3 regions of the Streptomyces sp. NPDC001222 genome follow, and region 1 is predicted to be linked to each of the others. Evidence: riboswitches for the same ligand, from Rfam matches in the RefSeq annotation. Region 1 holds a riboswitch; each other region holds the start of a gene.
What was found. Region 1 has a riboswitch for cyclic di-AMP ahead of ACFY2Z_RS06020 (NlpC/P60 family protein). Riboswitches for the same ligand answer to the same signal wherever they lie in the genome.

Region 1 (5,348 bases):
CTGCGACGCCGGCACGGCCCCGAGGAGGCCGCGCCCCGCGGACCGGGACGCGGGCCCCGCGAGCTGTGCGCGCCGGCTCTCCGTCAGCCGGGAGAGCAGCAGCCGCGCCTCGCCGAGCTTCTCGGTGACCGTCCGCTTCTGCCGCTGAAGCTCCGCCTGGCGGGAGGTCAGCGAGGCGAGTTCCACGCGCTCGGCTCCGCGCAGCCGCTCGATCTCCCGCAACTGCGCGCGCACTCGTGCCACGGCCGCCGCCTGCCGGCCGTCGACCCGCTCGGCGAACGCGGCGTCGTCGAGGTACTGTCCGGGATCCGAGGAGAGCAGCAGCCGCACCGTCGGATCGACACCGCCCCCGCGGTACTGCGCCGCCGCGGCGAAACCCAGCGCCTCGCGGGCCGAGTTCAGCCGGTCCATGCGGCGCGCGGCCTCGTCCCGCAGCGCGCCCAGTCGTCGCTGGGCGTCGGCCGCCTGCTCCTTCGCCCCGTCGTACTTCTCGGTCGCGACCTCCGCCTCCCGGTACAGCCGGTCGACCTCGGCCTTGGCCTGGGCGGGGGAGAGCGGGGGCTCGGCGTACCCGGTGCCGTCGAAGCCGGTCGCGGTCGCCGCTCCCGCGAGGGCGATCGTGACGGCGGTCCGGACCGTGGTCCCGCCGAGCGAACGCTGCCTGGGCTTACGGTGCGCTGCCACCTGAACCGTCACGTCCTTTCCTACGACCGCCGGGGCGACCACGCGTCCGGCGGCGGCCCGCACAGGGGGAGCAGGCCGCCGCCGGACCTTCTCGGCGGTGGTCTCCGGCGGCCGCCCTGGCGCGGGCGGCGGTGGGGAGCCGGTCACCTGGTGGAGGACGCTAAACCGAACTGTGACCGCACCGTGACGCAATGTACGGAAGTGGCTCTAGCGGACTGACGGTGACCGTATGTGAGCGCGATCCCGTTCCGAGGCCGCCGACTTCACACTGTGCGATGACCGATGCGGTGGTTCCGCGGCGCAGGGACGTCACAGAGTGCTATAGGCCGCATATATGCGCGCTCGCGTGTCCCCGTGCCACCCCCCGGAGCTCCCACCGCTGTAGCCGCCGTCACACCCCGTGGCCCGGTGTCAGAGCCTTCCGTGCCCCTCACTAGGCTCCGGCTTCATGGACGTACTCATCCATCTCTTCGTCGGCCTGCACATCGTCGGCATCGCCGCGCTCCTCGGCGGCTTCCTCACCCAGATGAAGGCGATGGGCCGGGGCACGGCCCGCTTCGTGCCCGGAATGCTGCACGGTGCGCTGACCATGCTGGTCACGGGCGTGGCGCTGGTCGGCCTCAACCAGGCCGAACACCACCACATCAACACCATCAAGATCGGCATCAAGCTGGCCCTGCTGATCGTGATCCTCGGCCTGGTCTATGTGAAGCGCGACGAGGAGCAGGTCGAGAAGCCCCTCTTCGCCCTGGTCGGCGCGCTGACCACGGTGAACGTCTTCATCGCCGTCCTGTGGACCTGACGCTGCCCGCGAGGGACCCGGCGGCTCCCACGAGGACCGCGCACCAGACGGCCACAGCGATCCACAGCAGCACCTGACCGGGGCCGCGCAGCCAGGACGCGTTGAGGTCGCCGGCCACGGACAGCGCCGCCACCGCCGTCATGCCCATCGGGAAGACGGTCGACCACCGCCGTACGTCGTAACCGGGGCGCGGCCGGCGCAGCTCGGCCGTCGCCAGTACGCAGTACCAGACGAAGGCGAGGGCGAAGAGAGCGATGGTGACGCTCCGCAGGACGTCGGTGTCGTCGACGTTCCAGAGGTAGAGGCCGGAGTGGGCGGCGCGGATCAGCCGCGTCCCGGCCACCGCGGAGAGGGCGAGCGCACCGCCCGCCACCCACTGGTCGCCCGCGCCGACCGCCACCTGCCGCCGGTCGAAGCACCACAGCCCGATCAGGTAGAACACCAGCCCGAACCAGAAGAACACCAGCGCCAGATGGGCGAGCCAGGACACCCGTAGGGCCGCGGCCAGCACCGCCCCGAGCACCGCGATCGCCTCCGCCGCCACAGAGCCGAGGAACACCACCCCGGGCATACCGCGCTCCCAGCCCTGTACGACCGGGAGGACCAGAACCGCCCACAGCACGAGGGCCAGCACGAAGAGCGCCTCGGCGAGCTGCTGTCGGCCCAGGAGCGAGAACCGGGTGCCCAGCACGGTGGTGGCCGGGACCACCGCGAGCGCGGCCGGGGAGCCGACCGGCCACTCCAGGCGCGCCCCCAGCAGCCGCAGTGCGATGACGGCGGCCACTCCCAGCCAGGCGACGCCCGCCAGCACGAGGGCGATGCGGGAGAGCAGCTCGTACCCGGTCTGGTGCAGCCCGATCGACAGGATGCCGGTCGCCATCACGGCGGCCCCGGTGGCGGGCGGACGCTGCGGCCACCGGGTGCGGAGCGCGGAGGTGCCAGACATGCGCCCGATGCTAGGGACGCGCGCCCGGCTTGCGTACGGGGCACGCGCGCGTGGAGCCTGAAAACAACCCCACGCGCGCGTGAACCTCGCAGGCAACCTCATACGCCGGGTGCCGCAGGACTCAGGCCGGCCGCACCACGCTGTGGATGATCGACGCGCCGCCGTAGTAGACCGACTCCTCGCGGACATAGGCGCCCGGCTTGGGGGCGTGGATCATCATGCCGTTGCCGATGTACACGCCGACATGGCTGATGTCGTCGTAGAAGAAGATCAGGTCGCCCGGCCGGGCGTCGGCGAGCGGCACCGTCGTGCCGACGTTCACCTGGTCGTACGTGGTGCGCGGAAGTGCGACCCCGGCGGCCTTCCACGCGGCCTGGGTCAGGCCCGAGCAGTCGTACGACCCGGGGCCGGTCGCGCCCCACACATACGGCTTGCCGATCTGCGCGCGGGCGAAGGCGAGGGCCTTGTCCGCCTTCGTGGCGTACGCGGAGTCCGTCGCGGTGGACCCCGAGGAGGGGGCCGCGGTGGAGGACCCCGTGGAGCCGCTCGAGGTGCTCGACGACGACTGCTGCTGGGCCGCCTTCAGCTCGGCCGCCCTCTGCTGGGCCGCCTGCTGCCGGGCCAGCGCCTCCGCCCGGCGCTGGGCCTCCTCCTGCTTCTTCTTCTCGAGCGCGGCGAGCCGCGCCTTCTCCTGGGCGTTCAGGTCGGACAGCAGCCGGCGTGCGGCGGAGAGCTTGTTCTGGACGTCCGTCTTGGCCGTCCGCAGGGCCGTCTGCGACTCGTCGAGCGTCCGGAGGCTGTCGGTGGCCTCCTGCCGCTTCTTCATCGTGGCGGCCTGGGCGGTGGCGTACTGGTCGATCGCTTCCTTCTGACGGCCGGTGAGCCGGCTCATCAGCTGCGTCTGGTCGAAGTAGTCCTGGGGGTTGTCGGCAAGCAGGAAGGTGGCCGTGTCGGGGGCCGCCTCCCCGGTCCGGTACTGCGCGGCCGCGAACGAACCCAGTTCCTCACGCGCGTCGTTGAGCTTCTGCGTGCGCTGGGCGACGTCGTCGAGGAGCCTGTCGACGTGCCTGCGCTGCTCGGTCGATCGCTCCTTGGCGGCGTCGTACTTCTCGGTGGCCGACTCCGCCTGGCGGTAGAGGTCGTCGACCTTCTTCTCGACCTCCTCGATGCTGGGTCTGCCGTCGGCGGAGGGCGCGGCCTGGGCCGTCTGCGAGAGCAGCGCCACGGAGGTCAGGGCCGCCGTCGCGAGGGCGGGGGTGCGGATGCCCGCGATGCGTGGGCCCGAGGGGCGGGACTTGCGGTGCGGCGCCATGAAAGGCGTCTCCTTCCGTACACCGCCTACCGGGTTAGCTGTCGGGTTCGGGCGGGTGGTTCGGAAGGTGTGTGCCCTACGGCCAAGTCCCCCAGGACGCGTGGCCGATTCACCCCAGGTCGGGTGGGTCCCCGGCTCCGGCTGCCGCAGGGCGCACCGGACTCGGCGGAGGCCGCGCGACCCGGCGACGTTCGCCGGTGGGGGTCGTGCGGCCCGCCCGGCACGCTAGCCAACTGGTGTGGCTCCTGTGAAGGTTGATGCGTAATATGCCCGATACATTTCCGTGATCTTGGCTACAGCTACTTGCTTCGGGCGCGTACCGTGAGCAGGCAGGCCCGGACGGTGACGTGTGAGGCGCGGGGCCGGTCCGGGCGTGGAGTTTCCGGGACGGCGGCCGGTTGTCGGTGGGGCGCCCTAGACTCGGAGAGCGATGAGCAGCCTCTTTGACGACAGCTTCCTGGCGGATCTCCAGGCCGGTTCGGCCCCGGAGGAGGAGCCCCCGCCGCCCGACGAACACGCTCCGGAGTCGGTCCCGGACGATCTGTTCGGCGGGCACTTCGACGTGCCGCCGGCCCGGGACACCCACTACCGCGACGGCGCGCCCCGCCCGGTCCTCGACCCCCGCGCCCTGGTCGAGGGGCTGAACGAGAACCAGCGCGCGGCGGTCGCGCACGCCGGCTCCCCCCTGCTCATCGTCGCCGGCGCCGGTTCCGGCAAGACCCGGGTGCTCACCCACCGCATCGCCTATCTGCTGGCCGAGCGGGGCGTGCATCCCGGCCAGATCCTCGCGATCACCTTCACCAACAAGGCCGCGGGCGAGATGAAGGAGCGCGTCGAGCAGCTCGTCGGCCCGCGCGCGAACGCGATGTGGGTGATGACCTTCCACAGCGCGTGCGTCCGCATCCTGCGCCGCGAGAGCAAGAAGCTCGGCTTCACGTCCTCCTTCTCGATCTACGACGCCGCCGACAGCAAGCGGCTGATGGCGCTCGTCTGCCGCGACCTGGACCTCGACCCCAAGCGATTCCCGCCCAAGTCGTTCAGCGCCAAGATCTCCAACCTGAAGAACGAGCTGATCGACGAGGAGGACTTCGCCGCCCAGGCCGCCGACGGCTTCGAGAAGACCCTCGCCCAGGCCTACACGCTGTACCAGTCGAGGCTCCGCGAGGCGAACGCCCTCGACTTCGACGACCTGATCATGACGACGGTCAACCTGCTGCGCGCCTTCCCGGACGTCGCAGAGCACTACCGCCGCCGCTTCCGCCACGTCCTCGTCGACGAGTACCAGGACACGAACCACGCGCAGTACGCCCTGGTCCGCGAGCTGGTCGGCACCTCCGGGCACCCGGTGGACGGGCCGCCCGGCGAGGACGACCTGCGGCCCGCCGAGCTGTGCGTCGTGGGTGACGCCGACCAGTCGATCTACGCCTTCCGCGGCGCCACCATCCGCAACATCCTCCAGTTCGAGGAGGACTACCCGGACGCCACCACGATCCTCCTGGAGCAGAACTACCGCTCCACGCAGACGATCCTGAGCGCCGCCAACGCGGTCATCGAGCGCAACGAGTCGCGCCGTCCCAAGAACCTGTGGACCAACGCGGGCGCGG
Region 2 (5,348 bases), on a different contig from region 1:
CCTGAAGGTGCCGCGGCCCGTCTCGTAGGCGTCCCGGATGCCCGAGAGGCCGACGATGCGTCCGCCGGTCGGCAGGTCCGGGCCCGGGACGTGCTTCATCAGGGTGTCCAGATCCGCGTTCGGGTGGCGGATCAGATGGCGGGCGGCCGCGATGACCTCACCGAGGTTGTGCGGCGGCATGTTGGTGGCCATGCCGACCGCGATGCCCGAGGCGCCGTTCACCAGCAGGTTCGGGAAGGCGGCGGGCAGGGCCACCGGCTCCTGCTCCTGGCCGTCGTAGTTGGGCGTGAAGTCGACCGTGTCCTCTTCGATCGACTCGGTCATCAGGCTCGTCGCCTCGGCCATCCGGCACTCGGTGTACCGCATTGCGGCCGGCGGGTCGTCGTTGCCCAGCGAACCGAAGTTGCCGTGGCCGTCGACGAGGGGGACGCGCATCGAGAAGGGCTGGGCCATGCGCACCAGGGCGTCGTAGATGGACGCGTCGCCGTGCGGGTGCAGTTTACCCATGACCTCGCCCACGACACGGGCGCACTTCACATAGCCGCGCTCGGGGCGCAGGCCCATCTCGTTCATCTGGTAGACGATGCGCCGGTGCACCGGCTTGAGGCCGTCGCGGGCGTCCGGCAGGGCCCTGGAGTAGATGACCGAGTAGGCGTACTCGAGGAAGGAGCCCTGCATCTCGTCGACGACGTCGATGTCGAGGATCTTCTCCTCGTAGGCATCGTCGGGCGGCGGGGTCTTCGTGCTGCGGCGGGCCATTGCTGCCGGCTCCTTCACAGTCTGTGCTGGGCATGAACGTGATCTGACGCCGACCATTGTGGACCGCCGCACCGACAACGCGGACCAGGACCCGTACTACGAAGCCCTCGGCCCGGAAACGGGCGCGTCCTGGGGCCGTCAACACCGTACGGTGTCCTCCACCCCCCGTAATCACGGTCTCGCTCTGGGCGTACGCAGCCCGGGAACTTGGCCACCGGTCCACACGCTTGCATACAGTGACAGGACCGGCAGGAAACCGCGGGTTTCCGCGACTCCGCGATCGAAGGGACGTACATGCCCATGGGTCACACGGCCACAGCCGAGGCAGGCTCCGGGGGCCTGACAGCGACCGAGCACCGCCTGGCCAACGGTTTGCGCGTGGTGCTCTCCGAGGACCACCTGACCCCGGTCGCGGCGGTGTGCCTCTGGTACGACGTCGGCTCGCGTCACGAGGTCGAGGGCCGCACCGGCCTCGCCCACCTCTTCGAGCACCTGATGTTCCAGGGCTCGGGGCAGGTGACGGGCAACGGCCACTTCGAGCTCGTGCAGGGCGCCGGCGGCTCGCTGAACGGCACGACGAGCTTCGAGCGCACGAACTACTTCGAGACCATGCCGGCCCACCAGTTGGAGCTCGCCCTCTGGCTGGAGGCCGACCGCATGGGCTCCCTGCTCGCCGCCCTCGACGACGAGTCCATGGAGAACCAGCGGGACGTCGTGAAGAACGAGCGCCGCCAGCGCTACGACAACGTTCCGTACGGCACCGCCTTCGAGAAGCTGACCTCGCTCGCCTACCCCGAGGGCCACCCGTACCACCACACCCCCATCGGCTCGATGGCGGACCTGGACGCGGCCACCCTGGAGGACGCCCGCGCCTTCTTCCGCACGTACTACGCGCCCAACAACGCCGTTCTCTCCATCGTCGGGGACATCGACCCGCAGCAGACCCTCGCCTGGGTCGAGAAGTACTTCGGGTCCATCCCGGCCCACGACGGCAAGCCCGCGCCGCGCGACGGCTCGCTGCCCGACGTCATCGGCGAGCAGCTGCGCGAGGTCGTCGAGGAAGAGGTTCCGGCGCGCGCCCTCATGGCCGCCTACCGGCTGCCGCACGACGGCACGCGCGCGTGCGACGCGGCGGACCTGGCCCTCACCATCCTCGGCGGCGGCGAGTCCTCCCGGCTCTACAACCGGCTGGTACGGCATGACCGCACCGCCGTCGCCGCCGGCTTCGGGCTCCTCCGGCTGGCCGGAGCGCCCTCCCTGGGATGGCTGGACGTGAAGACCTCCGGTGACGTCGAGGTGCCCGTCATCGAGTCCGCCATCGACGAGGAGCTGGCCCGGTTCGCCGAGCAGGGCCCCACGGCCGAGGAAATGGAGCGCGCCCAGGCCCAGTTGGAGCGCGAATGGCTGGACCGGCTCGGCACGGTCGCCGGCCGCGCCGACGAACTGTGCCGGTTCGCGGTGCTGTTCGGCGACCCGCAGCTCGCCCTGACCGCCGTGCGGCGCGTGCTCGACGTCACCGCCGAGGAGGTGCAGGAGATCGCCAAGGCCCGCCTGCGCCCCGACAACCGCGCGGTGCTCGTGTACGAGCCGGTCGCGGCCGACGCCGCCGAGACCACCACCGCCGAAGGCACCAGCAACGACGAGGAGTCGGCGAAGTGACCGAGCTCGCGACCATGGACTTCCACCCGCAGCCCCGGCCCGGCACGGCCCGGCCCTGGGCGTTCCCCGCACCCGAGCGCGGCGCCCTGGACAACGGCCTGACCGTGCTGCGCTGCCACCGCCCCGGTCAGCAGGTCGTCGCCGTGGAGGTGCTCGTCGACGCGCCCCTGGACGCCGAGCCGGCCGGCCTCGACGGCGTCGCCACGATCATGGCGCGTGCCTTCTCCGAGGGCACTGACAAGCACTCCGCCGAGGAGTTCGCCGCCGAGCTGGAGCGCTGCGGCGCCACCCTGGACTCGCACGCCGACCACCCCGGGGTGCGTCTGTCCCTCGAAGTGCCCGTCTCCCGCCTCCCGAAGGCGCTCGGGCTGCTCGCCGACGCCCTGAGGGCGCCGGCGTTCGACGAGAGCGAGATCGAGCGCCTGGTGCGCAACCGCCTCGACGAGATCCCGCACGAGATGGCCAACCCGGCCCGCCGCGCCGCCAAGGAGCTCTCCAAGGAGCTGTTCCCGGCGACCTCGCGGATGTCGCGACCGCGTCAGGGCACCGAGGAGACGGTCGAGGCCATCGACGCGGCCGCCGTCCGCCGGTTCTACGAGCGGTATGTGCGGCCCTCCACTGCCACCGCCGTCGTGGTCGGCGACCTCACCGGCGTCGACCTCGACGCGCTCCTCGGCGACACCCTCGGGGCCTGGACGGGGGAGCCCGCCAAGCCGCGCCCCGTGCCCCCGGTGACCGCCGACGACAACGGCCGCGTGGTCATCGTGGACCGCCCCGGGGCCGTCCAGACGCAGCTGCTCATCGGCCGCGTCGGCGCGGACCGCCACGACCGGGTGTGGCCCGCACAGGTGCTCGGCACGTACTGCCTCGGCGGCACCCTCACCTCCCGTCTGGACCGCGTCCTGCGGGAGGAGAAGGGCTACACCTACGGTGTGCGGGCGTTCGGCCAGGTGCTGCGCTCCGCGCCTGACGGCACCGGCGCCGCGATGCTCGCCATCAGCGGCTCCGTCGACACGCCGAACACCGGCCCGGCGCTGGACGACCTCTGGAAGGTGCTGCGCACCCTCGCCGCCGAGGGGCTGACGGACGCCGAGCGCGATGTCGCCGTGCAGAACCTGGTGGGTGTGGCGCCGCTCAAGTTCGAGACCGCGGCGGCCGTCGCGAGCACGCTCGCCGACCAGGTCGAGCAGCATCTGCCGGACGACTACCAGTCGACGCTCTATCAGCGGCTCGCCGCCACAGGCACGGTCGAGGCCACGGCCGCCGTCGTGAACGCCTTCCCGGTGGACCGTCTGGTGACCGTCCTGGTCGGTGACGCCACGCAGATCGAGGAGCCCGTCAAGGCGCTCGGCATCGGCGAAGTGCACGTCGTGCGGGCCGAGTAGACGCTCCTCGTACGCGTCCGGAACGGCGACGCTCCGAAGGGGCCCTGGTGACGTCCTCCGTCACCAGGGCCCTGCTCTTTGGGTTTTGTCCGTATTGCCATAGAGGCTGCCCCTCTGCCCTGTGGGATGCGCTACAAACCCCATGCTCGGTTTGCCGGGGGACGGAGGGCCCTTCTAGCGTCTGTCGGGCTGTCCGTCAGGCAGTGCGCCGCACCCGCGGCACCGGACAGTCATCGCCGAGTCCCCGTACGGCGCGAGCCAGGGGAGCCGGGGACCCACCTTCTCTCGCCGCCCGCGCGGCCGGAGGGGCCCACTCTCGTCGCCTTCGCGCCGGGAAGGGCCCACGCAGTCCCTGGGGTGAATCGGGCGCCAGCCCGTAGGAGACCTTCCTGCTCCGAACCCGTCAGCTAACCCGGTAGGCGAGAGGGAAGGAAAGGACCAGCCACTTCATGGCGTTCACCTGCGCCACCGGGAAGCACCGCCGTCCGAGCCGAATGCAGCGTACGGCCACGAACGCGGTGGGCGTCGCGGCGCTCACCACCACCGGGGCCATCGGCACCCTGGCAGCCCCGGCCTTCGCCGCCGGGCACCCCGTCGAGGAGACGGGACTCATGCAGGCCGTCACCCTCGGCGACTCGGTCGCGGAGAAGATCGGCGCTCAGGCCGCCGCCCAGAAGCAGGCCGCCGACCAGAAGAAGGCGGCCGAGGCCGCGCGCCGGGAGGCCGCGGAGAAGGCGCGCAAGGAGCACGAGGCCAAGGTCCGCGCCGCCCGCGAGGCCGAGCGCGAGCGCCTGAACGCGTTCGTGGCGCCGATCTACCACTCGTACGTCTCCACCGGCTACAAGGCCGGCGGCTCCCTGTGGTCCTCCGGCGCCCACACCGGCATCGACTTCCACGCCGCCACGGGCACGCCCGTCCACGCGGTCGGCTCGGGCACCGTCGTGGAGACCGGCTGGGGCGGCGCGTACGGCAACCAGATCGTCATCAGGATGAACGACGGCACCTACACGCAGTACGGCCATCTCTCGTCCATCGGCGTCCAGCTGGGCCAGCACGTCACCCCCGGGCAGCAGATCGCCCTCTCCGGGGCCACTGGCAACACGACCGGGCCGCACCTCCACTTCGAGGCGCGCACCACCCAGGAGTACGGCTCGGACATGGACCCGGTCGCCTACCTCAGGTCACACGGCGTGAACGTCTGAGCGTCGGCCGCCCCAAGGCGCCGCTGACGTGATGGCCCCGGCTCCTCGGCCGGGGCCTTCGTCGTTTCGAACTCCCGTCTGTCCAAAAAATATCCATGGATTCCGGCCTGCCGTCGGAAATTCCGGCCCGCTGCAATAGAGTCGACTGGACACGCGTCGACCGGGGACGTTTCGCGGGGATTAAGGCGGTGGTCGGGCATGCGTATTCCGGCGCACTCGGTATGCACGGCGATCCGTGACGACATCGTCGCGGGTCTCTACGAGCGCGGCAGCCGGCTCACCGAGGAACTCCTCGCGCGCCGCTACGGCGTCTCCCGCGTCCCCGTCCGCGAGGCCCTGCGCA
Region 3 (5,348 bases), on a different contig from region 1:
GTGCCGACTTTCGCTCTCAGCGTTCTTCGCCGTCGATGGAACGTACGTCCTGTACATTTTTTACAGGATCGCTGCCGAGGAGGCCCGTGCCATGAACCGTCCGTCCGCACGTCATGTCCTGCCCGAGTTCACCGAGCGCACCGGCTATGGGCAGCGGACTCTCGATCCCTACGCGAAGCTGCTGGACGAGCGGATCGTGTTCCTCGGGACGCCGATCGACGACATCGCGGCGAACGACGTGATGGCGCAGTTCATGCATCTCGAGTATCTGGACCCGGACCGCGACATCTCGCTGTACATCAACTCCCCGGGCGGCTCGTTCAGCGCGATGACCGCCGTCTACGACACGATGGAGTACGTCGGCTGCGACGTGGAGACGATCTGCCTGGGCCAGGCGGCGTCCGCCGCCGCCGTGCTGCTGGCCGCGGGAACGCCCGGCAAGCGGTCCGCCCTGCCCGGCGCACGGGTGCTGATCCACCAGCCGTCCTTGCCCGAACCCGTGCAGGGACAGGCCAGTGATCTGGTGATCCAGGCCGAGGAGTTGATGCGCGTACGCAGGCGGCTGGAGGAGATGCTCGTACGCCATACGGGGCAGAGGCCGCAGCGGATCGCCGCCGACGTCGAGCGGGACACGATCCTCGACGCACCGGCCGCGGTGGAGTACGGGCTGATCGACCACATCATCCCGAGCCGCAAGGCGTCACGCACCGCCACCGACGCGAGGTGAGCCGCCGATGCTGCCGCCCGAACTGCCGCCACTGCCCGCGCTGACCCGGGCCGAGGCCGAGCTGATCGACCGTTATCTCGACGTCGTCGACCTGCTCGGACGGATCAATCCCGGACACTCCGGGGACACCTACCGGGGACTGCGCGCCGCCCAGGCCCTGTCGAGCAAGGCGGCCGCTCTGCGTGACGCCCTGACGCTCATGCACCAGCGCGGAGAACACGAACTGCACGGCCCCACACTGGCCCGGGCCCTGCGCGTCCTGGACGGCGAACGCCGCACCGCCCGTGTCGCGGTGCCACCGGGATCGGAGTGACGAAGACGTGCTGGGACCGGCGAGACCGGGCTGACGGGCGGTGATGTACGGGGCGCCCGTGCGGAGTTGACCACGGTCCGGTCGACCCCCGCGCCCGCTCCGCACCGCCGGCCCTGCCCCTGGACCCGCGACACAAACGGACCGAATGGCGTACCCCTGGTCGGCGTAGCGACTGCTCCACCCGGGAGCCGGGGGAATTTGGGCCAAGTGGCGGGGCAGCCAGGGCGTCATGAGTTGCTCCGTCGCAGGTCCAGGCCTCGTCGGTCCCCTCAACGGCCCACGCTCACAAGGGTGTCCAGCCGAACGGGTGAGTGGTGAGTAATGCCACAAAGACCCGGTTCCATTGTGATTTTCCGACATCGCTGGGTGAAGATCCCTTGCTGACGACAAGCCCCCGCCACCGCGGCGGGGCGGTCCGGGCGGACGCCGAATCCTGCCGCCGCCCGGATGACCGGTCGACAGAAGTGGATCGGCAGGAGTGGAGGACCCAGCAAGGCGGGCCGCCGGAGAGATCCGGAGGTCCTTGGGGTGAAGCCGCGCGAGCGGCCGGGCTACTTCGCCAGCCCGAATCCGACAGGTCATCCTTCACAGGCGGCTGACGAAGGGTTGCGCATGACTGCGCTCAATCGTGTCCCGTCGCTGCTGACCCGGGCCGGCACCGCCTCGGCCCTCACCCTCGCCGCCGTCGGCGGCAGCATCGCGGTTCCCGGCGCCGCAAGCGACGCGGCGGCCGCGACACCGGCGACCAAGGCGCTCCAGGTCGCGGCGTCCAAGAAGGGCGCCCCCTACAAGTGGGGGGCCACCGGACCGCGCCGCTTCGACTGCTCCGGGCTCACCCTCTACGCCTACAAGAAGGCCGGCAAGACGCTGCCCCGCACGGCAGCTGGGCAGTACAACAAGACACACCATATTTCCGCCTCCCACCGCAAGGTCGGTGACCTGGTGTTCTTCCACTCCGGTCGGAGCGTCTACCACGTGGGCATCTACGCCGGGAAGGGAAAGATCTGGCACTCCCCGAAAACCGGTTCCGTCGTACGGCTGGAGAGGATCTGGACCAAGAGCGTCTGGTACGGCCGGGTCAGCTGACCCGGCGGGCGGGGTGACGGCGGCCGTGCCGTCACCCCGCGGCCGGACGCCCGTGTGGCCGCCCCGGTGGCGTGAAGAGGGTCTCAGCGGTTACTCGTTCGCCATGGGCGAGCGACCACCCCTCGAGGCACGGCACGAGACAGCGCTGCAGCGCGCCGACCGCAACTTCTCGGAACTGCTGCAGGAACTGCGCGTCACCCAGACCGGAGTGCAGATCCTCTTCGCATTCCTGCTGACCCTCGCGTTCACCCAGCGCTTCCCGTCCCTCGACACGGCCCAGCGCATCACGTACGTCACGACCCTGCTGCTGGCGATGGTGGCCGCGGCCCTGTTCACGGCACCGGCCGCACTGCACCGGCTGCTCTTCCAGCAGAACGTCAAGCCGGTCATCGTGCGGGTCTCCTCCCGGCTCGCCGCCGCCGGGATGGTGGTGCTGGCCTTCGCCTTCACCGGCTCGGTGCTGCTGGTGGTGGACGTGTCGCTGGGCCGCACGGCCGGCATCGCGGCCGGCGCGGGGACACTCCTGGTGTGCACGGCCCTGTGGCGCGTCCTGCCGATGCTGGTGCGGTACGCGGTCGTCAGGCCACGAGCGGCTCCAGGAGAAGCACCAGACCGAGAGCCGTCAGAGCGCCCCCGGTGACCGCATCCGTGATCCGCGCGGCCCGCGGCCGGCGCAGGAGGCGGCCGAACCGGTCCACGAGCAACGCGACCGCGGGGAACCACACCAGTGAGACCGCGAGCACGATCAGGGCGAGCACCAGGGTCCTCGGCATCTCGGGGCTGCCCGCGGGCACGAACTGGGGCAGCAGGCTGAGGAAGGTCAGGGAGGCCTTCGGGTTGAGTGCGTTAGTCACAAAGCCCTGCCGCAGCGGCCGCCCCCTGGGCACGTCACGCGCCACCGGGAGCGCGTCGTGGCCGGGGGTCGGGCCGGCCACGAGGGGGGCGTGGGTCGGGGAGCGGCGCAGTCCCCAGAGGGTGCGTGCGCCGAGGTGGAGCACATAGCCACCGCCGAGCAGTTGCAGCGTGCGGAACAGCCCGGGCACGGCCACCAGCACCGTGGCGACTCCGGCGACCGCCAGCGTCGTGTGGATGAGCAGGCCGCCCGCGATCCCCAGGGCGCAGACGACACCGGCGCGCCGGGAGATCAGAGCGTTGCGTACGACGACCGTGAAGTCCGCGCCCGGCATGGCGACCATGCCCGCGGCCACACCGGTGAAGGCGATGAGCTGTGTGTCCATGCGGACCACCCTGCCGTCCGCGAGCCTTCGGCAGGTATGTCGAATAATCTGGGTGAGTCTTAAGCATCTCTTTGGGCTCGCCTCGGACCGGCAGGGGGAGCGGGTGTACGACCCGACACGGCTCGCGGCGCTGGTGGCGGTCGCCGAGGCCGGTTCGATCACTCGGGCCGCCGAGCGCCTCGGCTACACGCCGCCCGCGCTCTCGCAGCAGCTGGCCAAGCTGGAACGGGAGGCGGGCACCGCGCTGCTCGTACGCCATCCGCGGGGAACCCGGCTGACGGGGGCCGGGGAACTGCTGGTGGTACGGGCGCGGCGGGTGCTGGACGAGCTGGAGCGGGCCCGGCACGAGCTGGCGCGGCTCACCGGTCTCAGGGGCGGCACGCTGCGGCTCGGCACCTTTCCCACCGCGGGCATCCACCTGCTGCCGCCTGCGCTCAGCGCGTTCCACCGGGCGTATCCGGACGTGGAACTGGCGGTCGCGGACTACGATCCGCCGACCGGAGTGCACGCCGTGGCGGCGGGCGACATCGATCTGGCGCTGACGCACGTCACGAGCCCGCCGAGCCCGTACCGCTGCCGTCGTCCGTCTCCCTGGAACCCGTGCTGACGGAGGAGCTGGTCCTCGTCACGAGCCCCGGCCATGTGCTGAGCGCGGAGGCGTCGCGGCTGCCGCCCGCCGAGCTGGCCGGGCAGCCGCTGATCAGCATGGCGCCGCACCACCCGGCGCGGCGCGGCGTGGAGGCCGCCCTGGCCGCCGCCGGGGCCACCCCGGCGGTCCTGGTCGAGACGCCGGGATACGCCGTGGTGTGCGCGCTGGTCAGTGCCGGTCTCGGAGTGGCGGTGGTGCCGGAGATGGTGGCCAGGACCACGGCGACGCCGCTCGGGGTACGGCCCCTGGAGCCGGGCACCCTGCGCCGTACGATCTCGGTCGCGCACCGCACCGACGAGCCGGCACCCGCGGCCGACGCCTTCCGCGCTCTGCTGCGCGGCGCCTTCGGCCGAGCGGCGCGGCACAGCTGAGCGGCGCGGCACAGCTGAGCGGGCACCGGCCCCGCAGCGGGACGGGACCCGCCCGGCATCGGGTGACCGAGCCACCGGTCCGCGGGCCGGACCGCCACGTTGCCACCGCTGCCGCCGTCAGGGATCCGGCTGTCCCGCCGCCGAGACCGACCGCACGGGAATCGTCCACGGCAGTTCGATCGCGACCGTCTTGCCGCCCTCCCGGGTGGGCCGCACCGTGAGCGTCCCGCCGTGCTCGGCGGTCAGCCAGCGGACGATCACCATGCCACGGCCGTTGTCCTGCTGGACGGAGGCGGTCAGTCGCTTGGGGAAGCGCGGATGGCTGTCCGTGACGCCGATGCGCAGTAATTCCTCCCGCGCGAGCGCGATGTCGACCGTGAACGTCGGTGACTGCCCGAAGGTGTGCTGCACCGCATTGGTCGCCAGTTCGGACACGATCAGGCGGACGGAGTCGGCGACTTCGGCATCGCTCGGCAGACCCCATTCCGCGAGAATGTCCGAGACATATGTTCGGGCGGCGGAGACCGAGGCGGGATCGCTCGGCAGAGTGACGGATGCTTCCTGATGATCTGCCATGGCGACGTCGTCCCTTTCCCACGGGACCAAAGTCCGACACGGAGCGGTCTGGTCGAGAACGGTCCCGGACTTGGTTCTGCGCGCCAGACTGCCATCACCAGGGCTCTCCCGGGTGTCATCCCCCGAGATATGCATATATCTGTCGCCCGAAGCGGTGAACTCTCCGACGACCGACCGTATTCGTGCGACCCTCCGGGTCATGCTTTACCGTCGCTTACCGTCGCAGTGAGAACCGCGCGCCGGGCGGAGGGAGTCGGCCATGCAGTACGGACCAGCGGTACGCCGCCGCAAACTCGGCGCCGAATTGCGCGAGCTGCGCGCCCGGGCGCGTCTCACGAGCGGTCAGGCGGCCGCCTGTGTCGGCTGGCACCAGTCGAAGGTGAGCCGG

Region 2: another riboswitch for cyclic di-AMP. It lies ahead of ACFY2Z_RS05075 (M23 family metallopeptidase); the one in region 1 lies ahead of ACFY2Z_RS06020 (NlpC/P60 family protein).
Region 3: another riboswitch for cyclic di-AMP. It lies ahead of ACFY2Z_RS19495 (C40 family peptidase); the one in region 1 lies ahead of ACFY2Z_RS06020 (NlpC/P60 family protein).

What each region holds. Positions count from the first base shown of each region.
Region 1 is NZ_JBIAXT010000003.1:59,463-64,810, forward strand. It holds gene ACFY2Z_RS06005 (NlpC/P60 family protein) at 1-684, opposite strand, end outside; gene ACFY2Z_RS06010 (hypothetical protein) at 1,133-1,486, shown strand; gene ACFY2Z_RS06015 (tellurite resistance/C4-dicarboxylate transporter family protein) at 1,464-2,432, opposite strand; gene ACFY2Z_RS06020 (NlpC/P60 family protein) at 2,554-3,744, opposite strand; cyclic di-AMP (ydaO/yuaA leader) riboswitch at 3,753-3,922, opposite strand; gene pcrA (DNA helicase PcrA) at 4,175-5,348, shown strand, end outside.
Region 2 is NZ_JBIAXT010000002.1:448,660-454,007, reverse strand. It holds gene ACFY2Z_RS05090 (DNA topoisomerase (ATP-hydrolyzing) subunit A) at 1-759, opposite strand, end outside; gene ACFY2Z_RS05085 (M16 family metallopeptidase) at 1,054-2,418, shown strand; gene ACFY2Z_RS05080 (M16 family metallopeptidase) at 2,415-3,803, shown strand; cyclic di-AMP (ydaO/yuaA leader) riboswitch at 4,028-4,240, shown strand; gene ACFY2Z_RS05075 (M23 family metallopeptidase) at 4,253-5,005, shown strand; gene ACFY2Z_RS05070 (GntR family transcriptional regulator) at 5,204-5,348, shown strand, end outside.
Region 3 is NZ_JBIAXT010000013.1:76,108-81,455, forward strand. It holds gene ACFY2Z_RS19485 (ATP-dependent Clp protease proteolytic subunit) at 92-727, shown strand; gene ACFY2Z_RS19490 (hypothetical protein) at 735-1,040, shown strand; cyclic di-AMP (ydaO/yuaA leader) riboswitch at 1,455-1,649, shown strand; gene ACFY2Z_RS19495 (C40 family peptidase) at 1,653-2,126, shown strand; gene ACFY2Z_RS19500 (DUF6328 family protein) at 2,230-2,766, shown strand; gene ACFY2Z_RS19505 (LysE family translocator) at 2,705-3,364, opposite strand; partial or broken gene ACFY2Z_RS19510 (LysR family transcriptional regulator) at 3,468-4,384, shown strand; gene ACFY2Z_RS19515 (ATP-binding protein) at 4,502-4,960, opposite strand; gene ACFY2Z_RS19520 (helix-turn-helix domain-containing protein) at 5,220-5,348, shown strand, end outside.